2 regions of the Buttiauxella sp. AC142 genome follow, and region 1 is predicted to be linked to the other one. Evidence: riboswitches for the same ligand, from Rfam matches in the RefSeq annotation. Region 1 holds a riboswitch; the other holds the start of a gene.
The links. A riboswitch is a leader RNA that binds a small molecule or an ion and turns the genes downstream of it on or off. The one in region 1 is predicted to bind thiamine pyrophosphate.

Region 2: another riboswitch for thiamine pyrophosphate. It lies ahead of thiM (hydroxyethylthiazole kinase); the one in region 1 lies ahead of thiC (phosphomethylpyrimidine synthase ThiC).

Annotation. Positions count from the first base shown of each region.
Region 1 is NZ_CEEDCH010000001.1:4,818,220-4,822,430, reverse strand. It holds gene hemE (uroporphyrinogen decarboxylase) at 1-429, opposite strand, end outside; gene nudC (NAD(+) diphosphatase) at 464-1,237, opposite strand; gene AC0IWZ_RS22505 (Rsd/AlgQ family anti-sigma factor) at 1,332-1,835, shown strand; TPP riboswitch at 1,887-1,997, shown strand; gene thiC (phosphomethylpyrimidine synthase ThiC) at 2,086-3,987, shown strand; gene thiE (thiamine phosphate synthase) at 3,987-4,211, shown strand, end outside.
Region 2 is NZ_CEEDCH010000001.1:2,900,252-2,904,462, reverse strand. It holds gene AC0IWZ_RS13545 (VasL domain-containing protein) at 1-1,171, shown strand, start outside; TPP riboswitch at 1,341-1,437, shown strand; gene thiM (hydroxyethylthiazole kinase) at 1,474-2,262, shown strand; gene thiD (bifunctional hydroxymethylpyrimidine kinase/phosphomethylpyrimidine kinase) at 2,259-3,068, shown strand; gene AC0IWZ_RS13530 (GntR family transcriptional regulator) at 3,139-3,885, shown strand; gene AC0IWZ_RS13525 (PfkB family carbohydrate kinase) at 3,997-4,211, opposite strand, start outside.

The DNA of each region.
Region 1 (4,211 bases):
ACCAATCAGCGGCACTTCGCCTTTTAACTCGCGGCGAATGGTGCGTACTGCGTTCATTACATAACCCAGTTCATCTTCTGGATCAGGGATCGGCAGTTTTTCGACATCGGCACGGCTGGTAATTGGCGAGCGGAAACGCGGGCCTTCACCGGCTTCGAAATAGAGACCAAGCCCCATCGCGTCTGGCACGGTGAGAATATCGGAGAAAAGGATAGCGGCATCCAGCGGATAGCGACGCAGCGGCTGCAATGTCACTTCACAAGCCAGCTCCGCATTTTTGCACAGCGACATAAAATCGCCTGCGACAGCGCGCGTGGCTTTGTATTCTGGCAAGTAACGACCTGCCTGCCTCATCATCCATACTGGCGTGGTATCTACAGGTTGGCGTTGCAGCGCCCGCAGGTAACGGTCGTTCTTCAGTTCAGTCATTTTGAATTTCCTTTGGCTGTATCGCTCAAGTTTATCACTCATAGTCCGCGCGACACAGGGCGACGGTATCTTCAATCAAACGACGCGCCACCGTGCCTGGCGGCGGCAACAGCGGGAGCTGATCATATCGATACCAGCCCGCGTCAATTAACTCTTTCGGGTCAATTTTAATCTCGCCACTGTGATAATCCGCCATAAACGCAGTCATCAACGATTGCGGGAACGGCCAAGGTTGGGAAGTTACATAGCGTAAATTCTTAACGCGAATGCTGCTCTCTTCCATCACTTCACGCGCCACGGCTTGCTCGAGGGTTTCCCCAACCTCAACAAACCCGGCCAGGACGGTGTAAACCCCGTTGCGATGACGCGTATGTTGGGCAAGCAGGATTTGATCGTCGCGACGAATGGCTACGATGATGCACGGTGAAATTTGCGGGTAATAACGTTCACGGCAGTGGTTACACAGCATCGCCCATTCGGTTTTGCTGACGTGCATTTCATGGCCACAGTAGCCGCAGAATTTGTGCGAGCGATAGAACTCCGCCAACTGCACGCCACGCCCAGCCAGCTGGAACAAACCCACATCCTGGTCAATCACCTGACGCACAGAACCCATATCCGCCTTGCGATTTTCTCGCACCAGCCAGACAGGCTCGTTTTCCCATTCGCCGATGGGTATCCCCACCGCGCCATCTAATTGAAATTCCTCTGCCGCTCCGTGAGGTAGCTCACCTTTAGGCAGCCACAGTTTTTGTTCATGACTGACGATAAACCAGCCCTGATCTAACTTTTGAATTACGCGTTCCATAACCTGGTGCACATCCCCGAGTTCGCTGGTATAAACAAATAGTCGTAACACTTTTGGGTACGTTTGCGTCACATCTCTACTCACGGAGTCAATCATGCTTAACCAGTTAGAAAACCTGACTGAGCGCGTTGGTGGTAGTAATGAGTTAATCGACCAATGGCTTCATGCCCGCAAACATCTGTTGGTAGCTTATTACAATATGGTTGGGATCAAGCCTAACAAGGAATCCCATACTGCGCTCGATGAAAAGGCTCTGGATAATTTTTGCCATAACCTCGTGGACTATCTTTCTTCCGGCCATTTTAATATTTATGAACGCATTATCAGTGAAATGGAAGGTAGCAGCCCACTTTTAGCCGCCACTCATCTTTACCCACAACTTGAAGCCAACACCCAGCAAATCATGGATTTCTACGATTCGCATCTCGAAAGCGCAATCGATCATGATAACTATATTGAGTTCCAGAAAGCACTTTCCGGCATTGGTGAAGCGTTAGAATCCCGCTTTTCGCTGGAAGATAAACTGATTCAGTTGGCGTACGACCACGATCTAAATGACAGTGCTAATGAGACCGGCAGCCTTGCACGTCCGGCTTGAGTTCTGCTCTGTTAACGCGTAATTTACATATCGACCCGTAGCAATACGGGTTTCTTCTTGTCGGAGTGCCGAGTGCGTTAAGCACCGGCTGAGACCGTTAATTCGGGATCCGCGGAACCTGATCAGGTTAATACCTGCGAAGGGAACAAGAGTAATTCTGCTTTTGGGTTCACCCGTGCGCGGGCGCCCCACATTCATTACTCCTCCGTTGTTCTGACAAGCCACTTCCTGATAATTACTGGAATGAGCTATGTCTACTACTGAAAAAAAACCAAACAGTCGCGAACAGCGTGCTGCTGCCCAACACTTTATCAATACCCTCGAAGGCACAGCTTTCCCTAACTCTCAGCGAATTTACCTCACCGGCTCGCGTGATGATATCCGCGTGCCGATGCGTGAAATCCAGCTTAGCCCGACAGCCACTGGCAGTAGCAAAGAAAACCCGCAGTTCACCCCTAACGATGCCATTCCGGTTTACGACACTTCTGGCGCGTATGGCGACCCGGCTATCAACATTGATGTCCTGCGCGGTCTTTCTCCACTACGTGAAAACTGGATTGCCGAACGTGATGATTGCGAAATCTTGGCCGACCGCAGCTCTGCCTACACCAAAGAGCGCCTGGCCGATGACGGTCTGGATGAATTGCGTTTCGAAACACAGCTCACGCCGAAGCGGGCTAAAGCCGGGAAAACCGTCACGCAACTGCACTATGCACGCCAGGGAAGAGTGACGCCGGAAATGGAGTTCATCGCCATTCGCGAAAATATGGGCCGCGAGCGTATTCGCGATGAAGTGTTACGCCACCAGCATCCAGGCCAGGGTTTTGGTGCGCGCCTGCCAGAAAATATCACGCCGGAATTTGTGCGTGACGAAGTGGCGGCTGGACGGGCAATTATCCCCGCTAATATCAACCACCCCGAATCTGAGCCGATGATTATTGGACGTAACTTTCTGGTGAAAGTGAACGCCAATATCGGCAACTCGGCGGTCACTTCCTCCATTGAAGAAGAAGTGGAAAAACTGGTCTGGTCCACGCGCTGGGGGGCAGATACCGTGATGGATCTGTCTACCGGCCGCTATATCCACGAAACCCGTGAATGGATTTTGCGTAACAGCCCGGTACCGATCGGCACTGTGCCAATTTACCAGGCGCTGGAGAAAGTTAATGGCATCGCCGAAGACCTGACCTGGGAAATGTTCCGCGACACGCTGCTGGAACAGGCTGAGCAAGGCGTCGATTACTTCACGATTCACGCCGGAGTACTGCTGCGTTATGTGCCGATGACCGCCAAACGCCTCACCGGAATTGTTTCACGCGGTGGCTCGATTATGGCGAAATGGTGCCTATCGCATCATCAGGAAAACTTCCTGTATGAGCACTTCCGCGAAATCTGTGAAATCTGCGCGGCTTACGACGTTTCGCTCTCTTTAGGCGACGGTCTGCGCCCCGGCTCCATCCAGGATGCCAACGACGAAGCACAATTCTCTGAGCTGCATACGCTTGGCGAGTTAACCAAAATCGCCTGGGAGTACGACGTACAGGTGATGATTGAAGGACCGGGGCATGTGCCAATGCAGATGATTCGCCGCAACATGACCGAAGAACTGGAGCATTGCCACGAAGCGCCGTTCTACACACTCGGCCCGCTGACTACCGATATTGCGCCTGGTTACGACCATTTCACGTCAGGAATTGGTGCGGCCATGATCGGCTGGTTTGGCTGCGCGATGCTGTGTTACGTCACGCCAAAAGAACATCTTGGCCTGCCAAATAAAGATGATGTTAAGCAGGGTCTGATTACCTACAAAATTGCGGCCCATGCCGCAGACCTCGCAAAAGGCCACCCTGGTGCGCAGATACGCGATAACGCCATGTCGAAAGCCCGCTTTGAATTCCGCTGGGAGGATCAGTTTAACCTCGCACTCGACCCGTTCACTGCCCGCGCGTATCACGACGAAACGCTGCCGCAGGAGTCCGGCAAAGTCGCGCACTTCTGTTCCATGTGCGGGCCAAAATTCTGCTCAATGAAAATCTCCCAGGAGGTTCGCGATTTCGCCGCTAAACAAGCCATTGAAGTCGGACTGGAAGATATGTCGCAAACCTTCCGGGCAAAAGGTGGCGAAATTTATCTGCGCCAGGAGGAAGTGTGATGAACAAACCTGCATTTCCCGCTGTGCCGCAGCGGTTGGGTTTATACCCGGTGGTTGATAGCGTTGAATGGATTGAGCGACTGTTGGGAGCAGGCGTGCGCACCATTCAATTGCGCATCAAAGACAAACACGACGATGACGTTGAGGGCGATATTGTTGCGGCCATCAAGTTAAGCCAGCAATACCAAGCTCGCCTATTTATTAACGATTACTGGCGGCTGGCA
Region 2 (4,211 bases), 1.9 Mb from region 1:
GTTTACCCTGGCAAGAACAAACCTGGCAGGTATACAGGGTTTCAATGAAGGCATGGCGATTCTTGATGCCCTGATACGTTATCAGTGGTCAGCGATGTGGCCTGCATCGGCACATGCCCGTATTGAAATACTCAGCAGCCTGAGTAAACGTCTCCAGCAGATATTCCGGACACTATCATTTCACAGAGTCGATTTACCAGCCCTGTACCAGAGCGAAAAATTACTGAGCTCAACAGGTGAAGCCTTACAACGTCTGGAGCTTCACAACGCAGCCGGGACGGACGTGATACGGCAAATATTGAAAAATGCCGTAGTCAGGCTCGAAAATAGCGATGCTTCCTCAGACCAGTTAGAAAGCCATCATACTGACGTCACGCTGCCAGTACGGGCAGAGGATCTTGTGCCAGAAGTGAACAACAGTCCACGTTGGGTATATGTCGTAGATACTCAGCCAACGGTTGATGGCGAAGTCAGGCAGAAACCAACACCCCGAATCGCACCCGGTCTGGCATTTCTCAGTGGGTTGCTTACGGCGGGAGTATTGAGCCTGGTTGCGTTTAAATTCATACCGACATTGTTTAGCCATCCCGATGAAGAGGCGGTGATGTCATCTCTCAAAGCTTTACCAGCCAGCCTGCCTCTTCCGGTTTCTGACCAACTACGACATGATTCACCTGCATGGTTAGCAAACAGTGATAGCTATGCGAAGACATTAAGAACCCGACTGGATGAACTCATCACCATGCCTCCTTACTGGCCTTTACAATATGGCTCTCAACTGGTCGAGCAAACCCGTCATCTTTACCCCGATACAGAACTGTCAAAAACGGTTTCAACAGACTGGCAGTCAAAGTTAGCGACGAATTCTTTGCCTGCTGCCAACATCAGCGGGTGGTATCAGGGAATGACTGAACTTCAGAAACTCCAGGACAGATTGAACCAACTAGATGAAAAGAAGGGTAAGTACATGACGGTGAGTGAGCTCAAAACAGCGGTGTTCTCTATATCAAAGTCATTCAATGACAGCATTCCGGCCGAAGAGCTGATAAGGCAATTGCAAACATCCCCTGTAAACCAGCCAGTGTCCAGAGACTTACAAAACCGGGCGGATTTACAGCTCAGGCAGCTAAATAATTCCTATATGTTGATCACATCAGAAGGAAAGGGATAGGTGTTAGTACTATTCAGGATCTGAATGGTTAACGTGATGTATGTTCATTTTACATACAGGTTTTAAGCTCCTGTCTGCGTGAAGAAGAGATGCTGACAGGCCGTGTGCAAGTGCTTGCAATTGCGAACTTCTTCCCCTACGCTATTAATATTAAACGAAATTGTTTAACTCTCATGACTCGGGGTGCCCTTCTTTGTGAAGGCTGAGAAATACCCGTACCACCTGATCTGGATAATGCCAGCGTAGGGAAGTCAGATGCCTGCCTGGTCATCTCTTCTTCACGCCAGGCAGGAGCTTACAAGATGCAACCTGACCTGTTACCCGGCCACTGCGCCGCCTCGGTTTTACATAACTTACGCAGCACACCCCCTTTAGTCCATTGCATGACCAATGATGTGGTGCAGGGTTTTACCGCCAACGTGCTGCTCGCCATTGGCGCGGCTCCCGCTATGGTCATTGAGCCAGAAGAGGCTGCGCAATTTGCCCCCATTGCCAGTGCATTGCTGATTAATATCGGAACACTCACCGCTGATAGCAGTCGCGCAATGCTGGCCGCCATTCACGCCGCGAATCAATCCTCCACGCCATGGGTACTCGATCCGGTTGCCGTCGGCGCTCTGGCGTTTCGTACGCGATTTGCCCATGAACTTCTCGCGCTAAAACCTGCTGCAATCCGGGGTAATGCTTCAGAAATCTTAGCCTTAGCAGGGGAGCATTCCGCAGGTCGTGGCGTAGATAGCGCTGACGACGCACTTTCTGCATTACCCGCAGCCCTTAAACTGGCACAGCTGACTGGCGCGGTGGTGGCAGTTACCGGCGAGGAAGATTACGTCACCGATGGCGAACACGCCTGGAGCGTTGCGGGCGGCGGCGTGTTGATGACGCGCGTGGTCGGTACCGGTTGCGTGCTTTCCGCCGTGGTTGCCGCTTGTTGCTCGCTGCCAGGGTCGCGGCTGGATAACGTGGCTGCCGCCTGCCAGTTTATGAAATTCGCCGGTGAACAGGCGATTGCCGTGAGTCGCGGCCCTGGCAGTTTTGTCCCGGCGTTTCTTGACGCACTTTACGGACTTAATGCGGAGGCTCTGGCATGAGAGGGCAAAAACGCATTAACGCATTAACGATTGCTGGCACTGACCCCAGCGGTGGCGCGGGCATTCAGGCTGACCTGAAAACATTCTCGGCACTGGGGGCGTATGGCACCAGCGTGATCACCGCGCTGGTGGCGCAAAACACCCGCGGTGTGCAATCTGTTTATCGCATTGAACCGGCGTTTGTCGCCGCCCAGCTTGATTCTGTGCTCAGCGATGTGCGCATCGACACCATTAAAATTGGCATGCTGGCTGAAACTGATATCGTTGAAGCGGTGGCTGAACGGTTGGCTTTTTACAATGCACGCAACGTGGTGCTCGATACGGTCATGCTGGCGAAAAGTGGCGACCCCTTGCTTGCGCCCTCTGCGGTAGAGAGTCTGCGTCGTCGGCTGTTGCCACAAGTGACGTTGATCACCCCGAATCTGCCTGAAGCCGCCGCATTGCTGGACGCACCACATGCACACAGTGAGCGAGAAATGAAGGAGCAGGGCGATGCACTGCTGGGAATGGGGTGCAAAGCGGTGTTGATGAAAGGCGGCCATCTTGATGACGTCGAAAGCCCGGACTGGTTGTTCACCCGCGACGGTGCGCAACGTTTTACCGCTCCGCGTGTCCAGACTCGCCACACTCACGGCACGGGATGTACGCTTTCTGCGGCCCTTGCCGCACTTTATCCGCGCTATCTTGACTGGCCGAAGACTATTTCGGCGGCTAAAGCGTGGCTATCTCAGGCGTTAGAGCAGGCGGATTCGCTGGAAGTGGGCCACGGAATTGGACCTGTGCATCATTTTCACCAATGGTGGTAATCGAGGTAATACCTGTATAAGACCATTGAGTTATACTGGTTTCACCTTATCTTCCGGACATTTGCGCGAAATGGAACAGGTTCACCTGCAGCTCATTGAACAACTCATCCAGCGGTTTTCGCAGGCCGACAACACGCCGCTGTATTTGAAATTCGCCGAAACGGTGAAATCGGCGGTACGCAGCGGTGTGTTGCCGCAAGGGAATATTCTGCCGGGGGAGCGAGATCTCAGTCAGTTGACCGGCGTTTCGCGCATAACGGTGCGCAAAGCAATGCAGACGCTGGAAGATGAAGGGGTGGTGACGCGTTCCCGAGGCTACGGCACGCAGATTAACAACACGTTTGAGTATTCGCTGAAAGAGGCGCGTGGCTTTTCGCAGCAAGTTGTGTTGCGCGGTAAAAAGCCTGACACACTGTGGGTCAACAAACGCGTGGTGAAATGCCCGGCAGATGTGGCCGAGCAACTGGCGATTATCGCCGATAGCGATGTTTTCCTGCTGAAACGTATTCGTTATGTCGATGAAGATGCGGTTTCGGTGGAAGAGTCTTACGTGCCAACGGAATTAATCGCCAATGCTGATGACATCGGCGTTTCGCTGTATGACTATTTTCGCAGCCAGAATATTATCCCGCAACGAACGCGTAGCCGCGTCAGCGCCAGAATGCCCGACAGCGAGTTCCAGTCGCATATTAAGCTGGATACGCCGGTGCCGGTTCTGGTGATCAAACAGGTGGCGTTTGACCCGCAAAACCGGCCTATCGAATACAGCATTAGTTATTGTCGCAGCGATCTATATGTGTTTGTCTGCGAAGAATAATACCCATCATACTTCAAACGGCATCTTTGTTGGCTGCGTTCACTTGCCCGAATCGCTTAGTTGACTAAGCTCATCGGGACTCGCTCTCTTGCCGCCGCGATGCCGCTCGAATTATTTTGGGTATTGGCAGAGTTGTTCAATAAAGGGGGCGCAATCGCCACCGCGGTGGCTAACGACATAAGAAGCCACGGCATTACCCAGACTTACCGCATCGCCGAGGTTCCAGCCCGCCGCCAGCCCAGCCAGAGTACCACCCGCATGGCTGTCGCCTGCGCCAATCGTATCCACAACCACGGCCGGGAACGGCGCTGCCAGACCAATACTCT